DNA from 2 places in the Streptococcus sp. 27098_8_22 genome. Region 2 is predicted to be linked to the other one. Evidence: predicted binding sites of a transcription regulator. Region 2 holds the regulator's gene; the other holds the start of a gene.

Region 1 (9,246 bases), on a different contig from region 2:
CCCGCTGCAGGCTCATCCAAGAAGAGGATTTTAGGTTCTGTAGCAAGAGCACGAACAATCTCTAAGCGACGTTGTTGACCATAGGCTAAATTTTTAGCTAGAGTTTCAGCATCTCCATCCAAATCAAAGATTTTTAGTAATTCTAAGGCTTTAGCTTTCAATTCTTTTTCATTCTTATAAAAAGTTGGTAAGCGCAAGAAACTTGCAAAAACATGTTGTTTATGATGATTGCTAAATGCAATCAGAACGTTATCCAAAACTGTCAAGTCTTTAAAAAGGCGGATATTTTGGAAGGTACGCCCTAAACCAAGAGATGCGATTTTATAGGGTTGCTTGCCATTTAATAAGTGACCATCCAAGGTTACTGTTCCTTCGCTTGGTTCATAAACACCTGTCAACAAGTTGAAGAGGGTTGTTTTCCCAGCACCATTCGGTCCAATCAAACCAACAAGTTCACCTTCGTTCAATTCGAGAGTGACGTCCCCAACGGCTGTCAGACCACCAAAATGTTTGGTTAAATTTTTTACTTCAAGCAATGCCATTAGTTTTGTCCCTCCTTCTTACCTTTTTTAAAGAGACGTGATAGGCTCAATTCCCATGTCCCAAGAAGACCACCTGGTCTGAAGATCATAACGAGTACTAAGGCCAAAGCATAGATAATCATACGAACGCTGGCCACGTCTTGAAGGAGCATGTTCAAGATTCCAAGCACGATTGCAGCAACAATTGCCCCTGTAATGGATCCTAAACCACCAAATACAACGATAATCAATACATTGATAGAGTTGATGAACGTATAATCTTTTGGTACGACTGATCCGATAAATCCTGACTGAAGAGTACCAGCGATACTTGCAGTAACAGCACCAAAAACAAAAGCGATGATTTTGATTTTTGTAGTATTTACCCCTACTGACTCAGCAGCAATCTCATCTTCACGAACAGATAAAGTTAAACGCCCGATAGGACTACGAAGGAAATTGAGAGTAGCAATCGTTGTAATCACAGCAAAGAAATATACCATTTGCCAAGTTGTAAAGTTAGGAATCCCCAAAATACCAGCTGCACCGTTTGTAAGGCTTCCACCATTAATAATGAAGATACGAATAATTTCAGCAACACCAAGTGTCGCAACCGCAAGATAATCCCCTTTCAAGCGTAAGGTAGGAATTCCAACGACCAAGGCAACCAGACCAGCAATGATTGCACCGAGCAACATAGCTCCAAAGAATGCACCATAGGTTGGAGATTTTGATCCGATAATGGCTGCTGCATAGGCACCAATAGCCATAAATCCAGCATGTCCAAGTGAAAACTGACCAGAAAACCCAACGATAAGGTTAAGACCTACTGCTAGAATAATGTTGATACCGATTTGTTCAATAATCTGAATATGGAAAAGGTTCAAGACTCCTACAGAAACCAATAGGCTAATCAAACCATATCCAAGCAACAAAAGGAATAACCATAGAATATTAACTTTTAAATTTTCTTTCATTGTTTACACCTTCTCTTTCACATTCTTACCGAGGATACCAGCTGGGCGAACAATCAAGATTAAGAGCAAGATTCCGTACACAATGGCATCACGGAAATCTGACATTCCGAAGGCGGTAGCAAATGTCTCCAAAAGACCAATAACAAAGCCACCCAGAGCTGCACCAGGAATAATTCCGATACCACCAAGAACGGCAGCCACGAATGATTTTATACCTGGAGTCATTCCCATCAATGGTTCAAGAGAGTTATAGTAAAGCGCAATCAAGACACCCGCTGCACCAGCTAGAGCTGAACCCAATGCAAAGGTGAAACTGATTGTACGGTTCACGTTAATCCCCATCAGCTGAGCAGCATCACTATCTACAGAAACAGCACGCATAGCTTTCCCCATCTTGGTTTTTTGTACGATGAGTTGTAGAAGAACCATCAAAACAAGTGAGACAGTCAAAATCAACAATTGAATATTTGTTAGACTGATTGGTCCTAAGTCATAACGCACTGTTTGGATTGCTTGAGGAAAGGCACGTGTGTTAGCACCTACCAGATAGACCATTCCATACTCCAGTAAGAAGGATACCCCGATAGCTGTAATCAATACAGAGATACGAGTTGAATGACGTAATGGACGATAAGCTAGGAACTCAATGATAACACCGAGAATCGCTGTACCGATCATCGATAAGATCAAGGCAACAAAGAAATTTAATTGCAAGGAATTAATCAAAAAATAACCCATGAAAGCACCCATCATGTAAATATCACCATGAGCAAAGTTAATGAGCTTGATAATTCCATAAACCATAGTATAACCTAGGGCTAGTAGCGCATAGACACTACCCAAGATTAGACCATTGACAAGTTGTTGAAGCATATGGTTCACTCTTTCTAATTATTATTTTTAGGATTTTTAAAAAAAAATAATCCTTTCATAAATACCGAAACAGGGAGTGAGTAAAAGCTCATTCCCCATTTACAATATCTATAATTATGGTTTTACGACTTCTGCTGCTTCAACCTTACCATTGTTCATAGTCATCATGTAAGCAGTTTTGACTGTGTTGTGGTCTGCATCGAAGCTGGTTTGACCAGTTACACCTTCAAAGTCTTTTGTTTTAGCAAGGTTATCCTTGATTTCACCAGAGTTTTTAGCACCTTTTGCTGCGTTTGCTACAAGGTGAACTGAATCATAAGCCAAGGCTGCAAATGTTGATGGTTCTTCATTGTACTTAGCACGGTAAGCATCAAGGAAGGCTTTTGCTTTTGCTGAAATTTCTACAGTAGTTGAGAAACCTGAGATGAAGTAGATATTTGATGCGCGTTCAGCAGTTGCTTGTTGTACAAACTCTTCACCGTTGAATCCATCACCACCAATGATTGGTTTATCAATTCCCATACCACGAGCTTGGTTTACAATCTTACCAGCTTCTGTGTAGTAACCTGGTAATACGATTGCATCAAAGTCTTTATCTTTGATTTTTGTCAAAGCTGCTTGGAAGTCAGTATCACCTGATACAAACGTTTCATCTGCTACGATTTCGCCTGAGAATGAATCACGGAATGATTTTGCAACTCCTTTAGCGTAGTCGCTTGAGTTATCAGTATACAAAACAACTTTCTTAGCGTTCAACTTGTTTGTAACATAGTTAGAAATGATTTTTCCTTGGAAACTATCTTGGAAAGTTCCGATAAAGAGGTAATCTTGACCTTTAGTCAATCCATCTTGAGTAGCACTTGGCGAAATCAATGGAACACCTGCTTTTGTAGCGTTCGCTACCGCAGCTGCAGTTGCACCAGATGTCGCAGGTCCTACGATTGCTGATACTTTAGATTGGGTTACAAGGTTAGTTGTAACTGAAGCTGCCTCAGCTGTTTCAGACTTGTTATCTTTATCAACTACTTCGATTTGTTTTCCATCGATACCACCTGCGGCATTGATTTCATCAACGGCAAGTTGGGCACCTTTTTGTTCAGATGTTCCGTAGGCAGCTACGGCACCAGTTTCTTCGAAGTTAAATCCGATTTTGATTGTCTTTTCATCTACTGAGTTACCAGCAGCGTTTGACGCTCCAGACTTCACTTCTCCACAGGCTGCAAGAAGTGCTACACTTGCAAGCGCCACAAACGATAGGGCAAATTTTTTCTTCATCTTTTTTGTCTCCTTTTTTCTTAAATAAATAGCATGTTAAGAATATACCGAATTATCTGAAAATTGTCAACACATTTATCTAAATTTTTACATGATAACGTTTTCGTTATTTCTGTAGAGACTACCAACAAAGGGAGTTTCCAATTCTTGGATATGACATTGTCTCACTTTTTTGACAAATTTCTCTTTTCCTAAACGGCTAACCAGTTCTTCCACTTCTTCTGTTGGGACATAAAGTTGCAGATAACGGTGTTTTTTAGAGTGGTAACAAATATTACCATAATGATCGAGTTTTTTAGCATCGCGATTATAGTATAGGTAGATAATCAGACCAGACCGATTCTCTTTTTGAAACATATTACAACTTCCTTCTAACAATCTTCTTACTATTATATCAAAAAAAGCAAACTCAGTCGAGTTTGCTTCAAAAAATTAATTCAAAGAATTATTAGCCATGATTTCATCAATGAAACCATATTCAAGTGTTTCTTGAGCGCTCATCCAGTAATCACGTTCAGCATCTGCATGGATTTGCTCAACTGATTTACCAGAATTATCTGCAAGAATTTGCTCCAAAGTCTTACGAGTTTTAAGCAAGTGTTCAGCAGCAATGGCCATATCTGTTTGCTGTGTACCACCACCTGTACCACCCATCGGTTGGTGAATCATGTACTCGGCATTTGGAAGCATAAAACGCTTGCCTTTTGCTCCACTTGAAGCAATGATTGTTCCCATTGAAGCAGCCATCCCCATAACAATGGTTTGGACATCTGCCTTGATAAAGTTCATAGTATCAACGATTGCCAAACCAGCTGATACAGAACCACCTGGAGTATTTACATAAAGGTAGATATCTTTTGTACTATCTTGGGCATCCAAGAAAAGCAATTGGGCGATAACTGAATTGGCCATATTGTCTTCGACTGGTCCAGTCAACATAATGATACGATCTTTTAAAAGACGTGAGTAAATGTCATATGAACGTTCTCCACGACTTGTTTGTTCAATAACTACAGGAATCATTCATTTCTCCTTCTGATTTCTAAATTTCCTAGTCAAGCGACTTGATACAGGACTATTATATCTTTTTGGTCAAAAAAGGTCAAATTTTTGCTCTATCCTAAAAACAGACACAAAAATTCAACCTCCTTTCTAGACTAAAACTAATGGACAGTTTTAGGGTAAGCTTAGAATTCTACTTAGTTCCGAACAAACGGTCTCCAGCGTCACCAAGACCTGGAACGATATAGCCATGTTCGTTCAAGCGTTCATCCAAAGCTGCTGTAAAGATTTCTACATCTGGGTGAGCTTCTTGAAGAGCTTTTACACCTTCTGGAGCAGATACAAGGCAGACAAATTTGATGTTTGAGGCTCCACGTTTTTTGAGGGAATCAACAGCCAAGATTGCAGAACCACCTGTTGCAAGCATAGGGTCAACCACAAAAATTTGACGTTGGTCGATATCTTCAGGTAATTTAACCAAGTATTCTACTGGTTGAAGAGTTTCTTCGTCACGGTACATACCAATATGTCCAACTTTGGCTGCTGGAACCAAGCTCAACAGCCCATCGACCATCCCGATACCCGCACGCAAGATTGGAACAATTGCCAATTTTTTACCAGCCAATTGTTTTTGGACTGTTTTTGTGATGGGTGTTTCGATTTCAACGTCTTCAAGCGGAAGATCACGAAGCACTTCATATCCCATCAACATAGCAATTTCATCTACTAACTCACGAAAAGCTTTTGTAGAAGTGTCTGTGCGACGCAAGATTGACAATTTGTGTTGAATGAGCGGATGATTAATGACTTCAAGTTTTCCCATTTTTTGAATTCCTTCTTTCAATTTACTCTTCTTATTATATCAAAAAATGGTTTAAAAATCCTTCTAAACCATCTTTTTTTTAATTTTTAAATCAAGTTAGCTTCTTGAAGAGCTGCTTGTACTGTCTCAAGTGGTAAATGGGTCAACTCTGTCCCTTTTTCACGATAGAGATACTGGGCGTAGTCGTCCATACGGTACTGATTAATATAAACGACACGTTCACAACCTACCTGAAGCAATTGCTTGGTACAGTTGAGGCATGGAAAATGTGTAACGTAGGCTGTAAATCCTTTTGGAACGCCACGTTCTGCCCCTTGTAGTATAGCATTTACCTCTGCATGAAGAGTGCGTACACAGTGGCCCTCAATCACCAGACAGTCATGGTCAATACAATGCTCCGTTCCTGATACAGAACCATTGTATCCTGTTGAAATCACCTTATTATCCTTGACTAAAACAGCTCCTACCTTAGCGCGTTTACAGGTTGAACGATTGGCAATCAATAGAGCTTGAGCAGCAAAATACTCATCCCAAGCCAGTCTTTTTTCTGTCATATCTTCTCTCCTCTTGGTTTATTTTTTGAAAAATGGTAGGCGTAAATCTGCAATTTTTTCAGCCGGAACCTTCATTCCATCCTTGATCCACTTAAGCAAAACTGATACGATGGCCGAACTCCAAAAAGAATGCAGGTAAGAGCTGACTCCTTTTGATTTTCCATAGTATTTTTCTAAAAATTCTTGCATGGCTTGCACAAAGATTTTTTCCAAGTGGTAGTCCAAGGCAAGCTGAATAACCTTCGCCTCTTTCTTGGCTTCTCTAAAGAGGCGAACCCAAACCAGATAGAGGTCCGTTTTAACATCGTAATGACTCAATTGCTCCATAATGTTATGGACGCTTCGTTTAAAGACACTTTCTAAAATCTCTTCTTTGGAGTCATAGTTTCGATAAAAGGCTGCACGGGAAACACCAGCACGTTTGACCAATTCGGAAATGCTAATCTTTGTCAATTCCTTTTTCTCCAAAAGTTGCAAGAGAGCTGTTTCAATAGCTTCTCTGGTCAGTAAATTGGATTCTTGATTGGATTTTCTGAGATTTTCAAGTGAATTTTCAGAAATTCTTCGTTCGGCCATAACACTTCCTTTCTACTTGTGACAACAGAGTGACGAGACTTTTGTTTTAAGATTTTTCATGATATAATTGTAAAAAAAGACAGAACCTTTGTCAATGTATAAGTGATAAAGATGGAGAATTTCTATGACTTGGAAGATTGTAGCTGACTCTGGTTGTGATTATCGTCAACTGGCAAATCCAGCAATTGATACTGAATTCATCAGTGTTCCCTTAACCATTCAAGTGGCTGATCAAGTCTTTATTGACGATGCTAGTCTTGATATTGACAAAATGATGGAAACCATGTATGCAACTTCTGAAGCTTCAAAATCAGCTTGTCCTAGCCCTGATGATTACTTGCGAGCATTTGAAGGGGCAAAACATATTTTTGTAGTGACCATTACCGGAACTCTTTCTGGTAGTCAAAACAGCGCTCAATTAGCTAAGAATCTCTATCTCGAAGAACATCCTGATACTCAGATTCATGTTATTGACAGCTTGTCTGCTGGTGGGGAAGTTGATCTAATCGTTGAGAAAATCAATGATTTGATTGACCAAGGACTTTCTTTTGAAGAAGTGGTTAATGCTATTACTGCTTACCAAGAAAAAACTAAGTTATTGTTCGTTCTCGCTAAGGTTGATAATCTGGTTAAGAATGGTCGCTTGAGTAAACTGATCGGTACAGTTGTTGGGCTCCTCAATATTCGTATGGTTGGGGAAGCAAGTGAAACTGGAACCTTGGAACTTCTCCAAAAGGCTCGTGGTGCTAAAAAATCTCTTCAAGCTGCCTATGAAGAATTAATTAAAGCCGGCTATGCTGGTGGACGTATCGTTATGGCTCACCGCAGTAATGATAAATTCTGCCAACAGCTCTCAGAGCTCTTACGTGAAAAATTCCCACAAGCTGAAATCAAAATTATCCCAACCTCTGGACTCTGCAGTTTTTATGCTGAAGAAGGTGGACTCCTCATGGGATATGAAATTGACTAATTTATATAAGACAGAGGTCGGGATTCAATGTCCCGACCTCAATTTTTATCAGCAATTATCTTTTCTACTGTAGCTGAGTAGACTTTTGTACTGATAATTTCATCTTGTCAATACATAAGTTTGAAGAAGCCACCGGTTTGATAAAGATTCACGGGACTAGGTACTATCATGCAAAACTTGATCTATCGATTTCTGCCCCTCCGTCTTTTTTATGATACAATACTTTTATGAAATATTTTGACACTATTGTAATCGGGGGAGGCCCGGCTGGTATGATGGCTACGATTTCAAGTAGCTTTTATGGGCAGAAAACACTTCTCATCGAAAAAAATCGAAAACTTGGAAAAAAATTAGCTGGTACTGGTGGTGGTCGTTGCAACGTGACCAACAATGGAACTCTGGATGACCTATTAGCTGGCATCCCCGGAAATGGCCGCTTTCTATACAGTGTCTTTTCCCAGTTTGACAACCATGATATCATCAACTTTTTTACTGAAAATGGCGTAAAACTCAAGGTCGAAGACCATGGCCGCGTCTTTCCAGCCAGTGACAAATCTCGGACCATTATCGAAGCACTGGAAAAGAAAATCATGGAGCTAGGTGGGCAAGTTGCCACTCAAACAGAGATTGTTTCGGTTAAAAAGATTGACGACCAGTTTGTCCTGAAGTCTACAGATCAAACCTTCACTTGTGATAAACTCATTGTCACAACAGGTGGAAAATCCTATCCTTCTACTGGCTCTACTGGTTTTGGTTATGAGATTGCTCGCCATTTCAAACACACCATTACCGAGCTTGAGGCTGCTGAAAGTCCATTGTTGACTGATTTCCCGCATAAGGCCTTGCAGGGGATTTCCCTAGACGATGTGACCCTAAGCTATGGCAAGCATGTCATCACTCATGACCTACTCTTTACCCACTTTGGTTTGTCAGGTCCTGCTGCGCTACGCATGTCTAGCTTTGTCAAGGGTGGGGAAATTCCCTCTCTAGATGTCTTGCCACAACTTTCAGAAGGTGACTTAGTTGACTTTTTAGAAGAGAACCGTGAAAAATCCTTGAAAAATGCCTTAAAAGCTATACTCCCTGAACGCTTGGCAGAATTTTTTGTGCAAGGATATCCTGAAAAAGTCAAACAACTAACTGAAAGAGAACGCGATCAACTTCTCCAGTCTATCAAGGCACTCAAAATCCCTGTGACAGGAAAAATGTCCTTGGCTAAATCCTTTGTTACCAAAGGAGGTGTTAGTCTCAAGGAAATCAATCCTAAAACGCTGGAAAGTAAACTGGTTCCTGGCCTTCACTTTGCAGGAGAGGTCCTAGATATCAACGCCCACACGGGTGGCTTTAACATCACTTCTGCCCTCTGTACTGGCTGGGTGGCAGGCTCAAACTTAATCTATAAATGATTTAGTATCTAAGGATGTTAGATAAGAAAGGAACTACTTTGGAACATATTATCTTACTAAGGGGAGTTACTCCTAATGGAAAAAATGCTATCCCTAAAATGTCTTATCTAGTAGATATCTTGATAGAGGCTGATTTTCAACACGTTCGAACCTATATTCAAAGTGGGAATATCATTCTTGAAAGTGACTTATCTCTGGAAGAAATACGAGAACAGGTTCACACTCTAATAAAGGAAAAAATTGGTGCTGATTTAAAAATGGTAATCAAG
Region 2 (9,246 bases):
CAGTGAATTCCTCCTCTAGCAGATAGAGGAAGGTCGGATTCCAGTCAAGACGTCCTTGAATTCGTTTAATAGACTCTTGGATAATGGCATAGTGGTCAAAGGCGAAGGCTCGCTCCCCCAGCTCTAGTCCCTCTAGGAAGCACTTGCCCGTCTGAAAATCGACATCGACAAAAACCACATCCTTGGCATCATCTCCAGCTTGAACGAGATCAAGTGCGCGGCTAGGTAGATACACCAAATGGGCGATAGTAACCGTCCAGCCCCGTGGATCACGACCTGGAGTAGATACTGTCATCAACTGCTCGATTTTTTCCAAAGGAAGGTCGAGGTTAACCTCCTCTCTCACTTCACGCTGACAAGCATGCCTTGCATCTTCGCTCTTATCCATAAAACCACCGACCAAAGCCAAACAGTTTTGATAAGGATGGGCCTTGCGACGAATTAGCAAAAGTTTGATTTTCCCTTCCACAAAGCAATAAGCTACCATATCCACCGTCACGCTTGGTTTTTCATACTGAGGAAGATCCTGTTTGCAGTACCAGTCTAAAAATTCCTTCTCAGTCGCATGAATCTCAAAATATTCTCTCTCTGTCATTCCAGCCGGGATTATCGTTTCAGTCATCTTATCCCTCCTTGACAGCCTTAGTCCATTGGTACCAACCGACTAGACTATTGAGGGTGTAGACCCAGTACATTCCTTGGATATGGATATTTTCACCCCACCAGAGGTAGATACTAAAGAGATTGGTTGCAATCCAGAAAATCCATTGCTCACGGTAAAGACGTGTCATCAAGAGTTGACCAACACCATTGGTCGCGTCGGTAACACTATCACGGAATGGGCGAGCGCTATGGATACTTTGGTAAGCCAAACCCATGCCAATCCAGATGAGAGCTGTCAAGGCCAAGTACTTAAGCCAATCAATCAGACCGAGTTTCTTAGCTTCAAAGTGAGACTCCTCTGGTTTCCCTTGTTCATTGATCCGATTAGACAACCAAGTATAGAGACCAATAGGCTGCATGACAAAGAAATAAACTGTTGTCAAAACTTCACCGTAGAAAGTAGCATTCATAGCTAGGACCAAATAGATTGCAGAGTTAATAGCACCAAAAAGGTAGTTACTAGCTCGACCTTCAGCTACTAAGATAACGCAGACAATCCCTGTCCAAGAAGCCAAGAGACCAATCCAGTCATGACTTTCTGTGTTTTGTGTAAACTCCAGAATAAGAGGAACACTCGATAAAACAATCAAATAGAGCCACTGGAAAAGACTACGTCCTACAAAGAGGTCTTTCCAAAGCAAACGCATAACTCCTGCAAAACCAATTTTACGAGCTTCTGCGTGAACATTTTTAAAGTTTTCAATAAATCGTGTGATTTTTTCAGTTATTTTTTTCATTTTCTTCTCCTAATCTGCTTGGTAAATGGCATCAATAGCTACTTTTGCTGCTTCATAATTTCCTAGATAGTCATCAGCTAAATAAACATGAGGGATATTGGCTAGATATTGCTCCCTCATCATATCCAAATGCTGAGAAAAACTATGACGGATATGGTCTTCTGCCATGGTCATGTCGCGAAAACCATCATTGACATAAGAGCCAACAGGTTGCACAAAGAGGATTAAATCCCACTTTTCCTTGGCTAAGATGGAAACAAAGAGATTATCAAAGGTCTCTCCGGATAAGTCCTCCTGCTCTTCGCTTTCCATGTAGTAATCGTAGTAGCCCTTAGTTACCAAAGAGTTTGTATCTGCAATGACTAGGCCTCGATTGGCATTGCTATCGATTAACTTGGAAGTTTGGTCATATTGCCCCAAAAGAAGGTAATAATAATCTTTTGGGGTAAGCTCATCATCTCGAACATTATTTTTTATCTGATACTCACGAGCATACTCCAGACTGACTGGCGCATCATAAAAGCGAGCTAAATCCTTGGCTAGAGTTGTTTTACCATTACTAGCACTTCCCATAATCAACACTTTTTTCGTAAACTGACGGCGGAAAGGTTGAGCGATATATTTCCAATATTTGCTTGGATTTTCTCGAATCATGGTAGCCGAAATTCCAAAGTTTCTTTCCTGTAGAACAGTCTCAAAACCACGTTCTGACAATTCTTGTTGGTATTCGGACTCTCCTACAAAAAAGATTAGTTCCTCACCAGTCTGGTCATAGGAAATGGCCTGCAACATCTGATCCAACCACTCCTGCCAGCCCATTGGATAGCGTGGAATATTGCTTTCGTCAAGTTTACAAACAGAGGTCAACTCATCATCTCGAAATGCTTCACGAATATAGCGAAACCTCTTTTGTAGTGTAAGTCCAACCTGTTCACCACGATCTCCCTTATAACCTGAAACTACCACCCATACAGCATCGCATTGTCGTTTTGCTCTTTGGATTAAATCAATATGCCCCTGATGCAAGGGAGCAAAGGTTCCAAAAACCACTGCTATCTTTTTTTTCAAGTCTTTTCAACCTTTTTATAATTTTTTATATTTTATATCGTACTATTCCTTCTATTGTTTGTCAACACTTTTTTATTATTTTTTATAAAAACATTGCTACATGATAAGAATTTTTTACTTGATATGCAAAACCTGATCAGGAGAATTCTGTTTTAAAATCCTTAAAATAAATGCACAATCCAAGTAGCTATTTGGGCAATAACTTTTCAAAAAAGAGGCTGAAACAATCTGTTCCAACCTCACAATTTTAAACAATCTCAAATTTTAATTGACCAGCTTTGACACCAATCTTCAGAGTCTTACCAGCTTCCAATTCACCTTTTAGGAGAAGTTCTGCTAGTTTGTCTTCTACTTCTGTTTGCAAAGTTCTGCGTAGTGGGCGAGCCCCCATCTCTGGATCATAGCCTTGCTGAGCTAGGAGTTTAAGGGCAGATGCTTGGAGTTTCAAGTCAATTCCTTTTTCTGCCAGGCTTGCAATCAATGGTTTGACCATAATCTTAACTACTTCTTGCATATCTTGACTTGACAAGCTATGGAAGACTACCTTCTCATCAATACGGTTGATAAACTCTGGACGATAAGCCTTTTTCAGCTCTTCAAACATCCGTTTTTCCATATTTTCTTGGTCAAAACGAATATCCTTAGCTCCAAATCCGACTGTTTTATCATCACGAAGGGCTGTTGCACCAAGGTTTGAAGTCATGATGATGATGGTATTGGAGAAGTCAACCTTGCGACCCTTACTGTCTGTCAAGACACCATCATCCAAGACCTGCAAGAGTACATTAAAGATGTCTGGGTGCGCCTTTTCTACTTCGTCAAAGAGAAGTACTGAGTACGGTTTATTGCGAACCTTCTCGGTCAACTCTCCGCCTTCTTCGTAACCTACATAACCTGGAGGAGCTCCGTTAAGACGGCTGGCTGCGAATTTCTCCATGTATTCACTCATGTCAAAGCGGATAAGAGCAGACTCATCATCAAAGAGAACTTCCGCCAAGGCCTTAGCCAACTCGGTCTTACCAACACCTGTTGGTCCTAGGAACATAAAGGATCCAATTGGACGTTTGTTATTGCGAATACCCGATTGATTTCGACGAATGGCACGACTGATACTAGACACAGCTTGCTCCTGCCCGATAACACGTTTATGCAGTTCAGCTTCAAGATTGAGATACTTCTTGGCATCCGTTTGGGTCAATTTCTGAACTGGAATACCTGACAAGCGACTCAAGGTGGTCAAAATATCTGATTCTGTCACCAAGTCTTTATAAACAGGTACTTCCTGCTCTTTTGCAATGAGTTGAGCAGCTTGCTTCCATTTACCATCCATCAAGGCCTTGTCAGCTGGAGATAGACCTGACTCGTCTGCTTTCACATGCTTCGATTTGTTTTGCACTGTTGCAGCTGCTTCGTCCAATAGATCAATGGCTGAGTCTGGCAAATGACGACTCGTCAAATAACGATGTGCCATTTTGACAGCTGTTTCTACTGCATCGTCTGTGATTTGGACATGGTGGTGTTTCTCGTAAGTTGCTTTCAAGCCCTGCAAAATAGCCATACTATCTGCTAAACTTGGCTCCTCAATCATCACTTTTGCAAAGCGACGAGAAAGGGCTGCGTCTTTTTCGATGTGCTTTTGATACTCTTCCTGAGTGGTCGCACCGACAGTTCTCAGAGTTCCACGTGCCAAGGCAGGTTTCAAGATATTGGCCGCATCCAAGGTCGAATCGATCCCACTTCCTGATCCCATAATGGTATGAAGCTCATCGATAAATAGGATGACCTTTCCATCTTCCTCAATATCTTTGATGATATTGTTCATACGTTCTTCAAAATCACCACGGAAGCGAGTTCCCGCAACCACATTCATCAAATCAAGTTCTAAAACTCGCATCTTAGCCATTTCATCAGGTACATCCCCGTTGGCAATACGTTGCGCAAGGCCAAGTGCTAGAGCGGTTTTACCAACACCCGCATCTCCAACTAGAACTGGATTGTTTTTAGTTTTTCGACTCAGAATTTGAATCATACGAGAGATTTCTTGGTCGCGCCCGATGACTGGTTCCAATTTACCTGAACGAGCTTGCTCCGTAAGGTCATGCGTATAATCTTCCAAACCACCACTTGGAGTTTGAGGCATGCCCATCATATTTGCCATGGAATTTTGCTTATCCGCTACCGTACGATGACGCTGGCGAAGGGCCTTCAAATCTTCTCTAGTCCAACCAGCACGCGCTTCAAGACTACGACGAAGTCCAGCAATCTTGACTTGATCCTTCTGATCTTCGTAAGAAAAGCCCGCTTTTTCCAGAATTCGAGTAGCTAAGGCATTGCCATCATGTAAGATAGCATAAAGAAGGTGCTCTGTTCCCAATACCTTGGCATGCACAACAGAAGCAACGTGCTCTGCTTCCAACAACAATACCTTCAAACGGTGGGAAAAAGGAAGCTCCTGATAATTTTCCTTATCGCTATACTTTGTTTCAGTCAGCTCTACAGCAACTTCCTCCAGACGATCAATCTCATATGGAAATTCGTTTAAAGTCGCCCCAGCTACACTGTAACTATGATTGGCCATAGCAATCAATAGGTGCCAAGACTCTAGGTATTCTGCCCCAAAATGACTGGCGACCAGAAAGGCACTTTCTATACATTCTTTCAATGCTTTTGAATATTTCATTTAGTTCTATTTTCCTTTTCTATCTACCTCTTGTAATAACTGCCGAAGCATATTGGCACGGATAAGATTGGCATCATCGCCTAAAACTCGGTCTGTCGCCATCGCTAATAATAGATTCATCTCCTGACGGGTCACCAAATCCTGCTCAAACAAGAGTCTTAAAACATCTTCAAAGATAGCTATGCTAACTTCTTCACCTACCGAATACAGTAAATCTCGAAGCATATCATGATGGTTGGAAAATTCAATTCGACCAATGCGAATATAACCTCCGCCACCTCGCTTACTTTCAACCAAGTAGCCTCTACTTTCCGTAAAGCGTGTCTTGATCACATAGTTAATCTGACTAGGAACAACCTGAAAAGTATCTGCTAACTGACTCCGTTGCAACTCCACAATACCAGATTGATCTAAAATTGCCTTGATGTAGGCCTCAATATGATCCGATGTATTTTTAAATCTCATTACAAACCCACCTCTTTCTTTAAACCTTGACTATCTTTGACTATTATACCGAATTTTTCGATTTTTTAAAAGAAAAAGGGGCTGGTAATGAACAATCCTCACCAACTCCCTGTCTTTCTAATTATTTAATCCCAATTCCGCTAAGATTTGGCGTTTATAAGCAATTTTTTGAACTTCCTTGTCTTCGGTTTCAGACCAGTCGAGTTTGACTTCAGAGACGATCTGACCAGGCCTATTTTTCAAGATATAGATACGGTCACTAAGATTAAGGGCCTCCTCGATACTATGCGTAATGATGAGTGTCGTCAGGCCTAGCTGTTTGTGAATCTCCAAATACCAGGCGTGGAGCTCCATCTTAGTCATCTCATCCAAGGCACTAAAGGCCTCATCTAGAAGAAAGAGCTTATGTCCAAAAAGATAGGTACGAAGTAAGGCCACACGCTGGCGCATCCCACCACTAAGCTCATGAGGATACTTGTCCCGTATTGCCGTCAACTGAAAGGTAGCAAGGATTTCATCTGCTTTCGCAACAGCTTCTGCCTTATCCACCTTTTGGATCAAGAGGGGCAAAATGATATTGCCAAGTACCGTCTTGTGTTCCAAGAGCAGATCCTTTTGTAGCATATAGCTCACGTGCCCCTTGAGATTTTCCTCCCCATCAAGCACAATTCTACCTGACTGGACTTCTAAAATGCCTGCAATCAGGTTAAAGAGGGTAGTCTTCCCTACACCACTGGGGCCTAGGATAGAGACAACTTCACCTGAAGTCACTTGTAGGTTAATATCCTCTAAAATCTTTTCATCATCGTAGGCATAGCTTACATGTTCTAGTCTAATTTCTGTCATTATTTTACAAATTCGTTGGTAAATCCTTTATCTGTCAAGTCTTCCTTGAGAATCCCATTTTCTTTATCCCATTTGTAGAAGGCATTCCAGCGATCCGCATCAAATTGTCCCCATTTTTCCTTGTCGCTTGCATATTCTTTTGACAAGTATTTTTGAGATTCGATGACAAAATCACGCTTATCTTTGAGTTCTGGGGCATTCTTGATCAGGATATCTGCAGCTTCTTCTGGGTGCTCCATAGCGTATTGGTAACCTTTTTTGATAGCTTGGATGACTTTACGAGCTTCTTCCTTATTATCTTTCAAATAATCATTGTTAGCGATGATAACTGGTGAGTAGTAGTCAAACTCTTTGACGTAGTCTTTCAAATACATAAAGTTGGCATCCACTCCTTGAGATTTAGCAAGAATACCGTCCCAACCATAATAAATCCAAGCAGAGTCAAAAACGCCATTGGCAATCGGAGTGATCGAGTTTGAATCGTTGTTTGGTACTTTTTCAACCTTGTCAAAGTCTCCACCTTGAGATTCTACCAAGGTTTTCAACATAGCAAGTTCTGTTGGGTCATTCCAAGTTCCATATTTCTTCCCAACCAAGTCTTTAGGACTATTGATATTGTCAGACTTACGAGAGATAATTCCTGATGTATTGTGTTCTACAATCGCTGCAACGGCAGTAATTCCTGCCCCTTTTTCCAATTTCTTAGCCATGTAATCTTGGAAATAAATAGCAAACGGTGCCTTGCCATTGATAACCAAGTCAGACGAGCTTTCTTCTGGTGGCAATTTCAAATCAACATCCACTCCAGCTTCTTTGAAATAACCTTTTTCTTTGGCTACATAAAGCCCTGTGTGGTTGGTATTGGGTGTCCAATCCAGGATAAAGTCAATTTTTTTGAGTTCTGCTTCTTTGTTATCCTTAGAAGCAGTTCCTTGGCCGCAAGCCACAAGCACGACAGCTAGAAGAGCTGTTACAATCGTTAAAAACACTTTCCATGTTTTCTTCATTTTTATTTCCTCTTTTCTTTTTCCAAAACGCTTCTTTTAAGTACGTTTCCATTTAATCACATATTTTTCACTGATATCGACTAGCTTCATACCCAGAAGACTGATCAGTGATACCAGAATAATAATCGCGAACATGGTATCATACTGAAACAGTTTTTTGGACTGAATCATGTAGACACCTAGTCCTTCAAAGCCTCCCAACCACTCAGATACCACTGTTGTGATAAAGGCGTAGGAAACACTGACCCTAAGCCCTGCATAAAAGTAAGGCAGGCTGACAGGGATTTTAAAATGCCACAGGATTTGCCAAGGATTGGCTCGCATCAGACTAAACAAGGTCAGCATATCCTTGTCACAATGCCTAAAACCATCTAAAATACTGACGATGATAGGGAAGGTCGTCGTCAAGATAATCAATACAATCTTGGGCAAGATTCCATAACCCAACCATAAAACTAGGATAGGGGCTATGGCAATGGTCGGTATGGTCTGGACAACTACCATCATGGGGTAAATCAGGTCATTGAGCCAACTCAGACTATCCATAAGGACGGCCATGATACAGGCAATCAAGACACCCAGCACCAAACCTAGTAAAGCTACTCTCAAGGTTGCCCAACTATGGTACCAAAGAAATTCTCTGTCACGAACAAAAGACTGGAGGATCTCAAGAGGAGTTGGCAGGATAAACTTGGGGAGAAGTTTAAGCAAACCTGCTAGCTGCCAGACCGACAAGACTCCTAGAAAACCCAATAGACTAATGTGTCGTCTCAGTATACTTTTCAAGTTTCTCATCAATACTTAGAATCTCTCCTACATTTATTTTGACATTGGCAAAGACATTATCTGCCTCCTGCCCGGCCACTTTCAGCGCTTCTTTGAGAATGCGCATAAGTTGATCAAAGTCTCCCTCTAAGACCGTTTCAAAGGGTGTCACCACCATGGTCACGGACTGAGCTTGCAGATAAGCAATAACCTGATCGATAATAGCGATCCGGTTAACCCCCTGCGATAGGGGTAAGACTTGTAAAGCAATGCTTGCTTTCATTAAATCCTCCTTCTAAGTTACAGTTTTTCTTTGTAAAAAAGAAAAACCTCTTTCATATATGAAAAAGGTGCAAAATTAGGCCAAGTATCGTTCCCTACGCTGGCATTACCCAGATCAGGTGCGGTCGAAGTTTAACACTTCCTCTCAGACTGTACACAGACTCCCATATATTATATGGACATATGATAACGCAAAACAAACAAGATGTCAAGGAAACTGCTTACAGAAAAAGAGACGGCAAACCGTCTCTTTCTCTAATTATACAGATGAACTAGCTCTTTCAATTAAAGCATAGGGGCGAATAACTGAGCTACTTCTTTGATTAATGTTTGATACCAAGTAGGCTTGATTGTTCCAGGAAAAATTTCTTGCGACTCTTCAAAAATTTCTTCAAAATCATTGCGAATAGTTGCAATGGACGGTGTTTCATACAATAAAACTGCATTTTCATAGTGGTGAACCAAGCTGCGATAATCAAGGTTTATGGTTCCAACAACCGCAAATCGATCATCAACAATCATTTGCTTACTATGGATAAAACCAGGAGTATACTCATAGATACGTACACCAGCAGACAAAAGATCAGGATAAGACCCTCGAGTTACTAACTGGATGAGCTTTTTATCTGGGATAAATGGAGTTATAATTCTCACATCTACACCTCGCATGGCTGCATTTTTTATATCCTCTGTCAAATCATAATCAATAATGAGATAAGGCGTGGTGATATAG

What was found. Region 2 encodes CtsR, which represses protease genes until heat stress. Its sites were predicted from a motif close to TTGGTCAAAAAAGGTCAAANA; they were not measured.
Region 1: the regulator CtsR is predicted to act here: its motif matches at 4,735-4,755, upstream of clpP (ATP-dependent Clp protease proteolytic subunit ClpP).

The regions. Positions count from the first base shown of each region.
Region 1 is NZ_JAPVZP010000001.1:562,441-571,686, forward strand. It holds gene O3633_RS02785 (ABC transporter ATP-binding protein) at 1-542, opposite strand, end outside; gene O3633_RS02790 (branched-chain amino acid ABC transporter permease) at 542-1,498, opposite strand; gene O3633_RS02795 (branched-chain amino acid ABC transporter permease) at 1,502-2,371, opposite strand; gene O3633_RS02800 (ABC transporter substrate-binding protein) at 2,486-3,646, opposite strand; gene O3633_RS02805 (YlbG family protein) at 3,734-4,003, opposite strand; gene clpP (ATP-dependent Clp protease proteolytic subunit ClpP) at 4,079-4,669, opposite strand; gene upp (uracil phosphoribosyltransferase) at 4,842-5,471, opposite strand; gene O3633_RS02820 (deoxycytidylate deaminase) at 5,558-6,025, opposite strand; gene O3633_RS02825 (TetR/AcrR family transcriptional regulator) at 6,044-6,601, opposite strand; gene O3633_RS02830 (DegV family protein) at 6,726-7,571, shown strand; gene aao (aminoacetone oxidase) at 7,799-8,977, shown strand; gene O3633_RS02840 (DUF1697 domain-containing protein) at 9,016-9,246, shown strand, end outside.
Region 2 is NZ_JAPVZP010000006.1:86,929-96,174, forward strand. It holds gene O3633_RS07645 (NUDIX domain-containing protein) at 1-622, opposite strand, end outside; gene pnuC (nicotinamide riboside transporter PnuC) at 624-1,400, opposite strand; gene O3633_RS07655 (AAA family ATPase) at 1,410-2,468, opposite strand; gene O3633_RS07660 (ATP-dependent Clp protease ATP-binding subunit) at 2,716-5,148, opposite strand; gene O3633_RS07665 (CtsR family transcriptional regulator) at 5,155-5,613, opposite strand; gene O3633_RS07670 (ABC transporter ATP-binding protein) at 5,731-6,459, opposite strand; gene O3633_RS07675 (ABC transporter substrate-binding protein) at 6,459-7,466, opposite strand; gene O3633_RS07680 (ABC transporter permease) at 7,503-8,261, opposite strand; gene O3633_RS07685 (thiamine-binding protein) at 8,224-8,514, opposite strand; gene cls (cardiolipin synthase) at 8,799-9,246, opposite strand, start outside.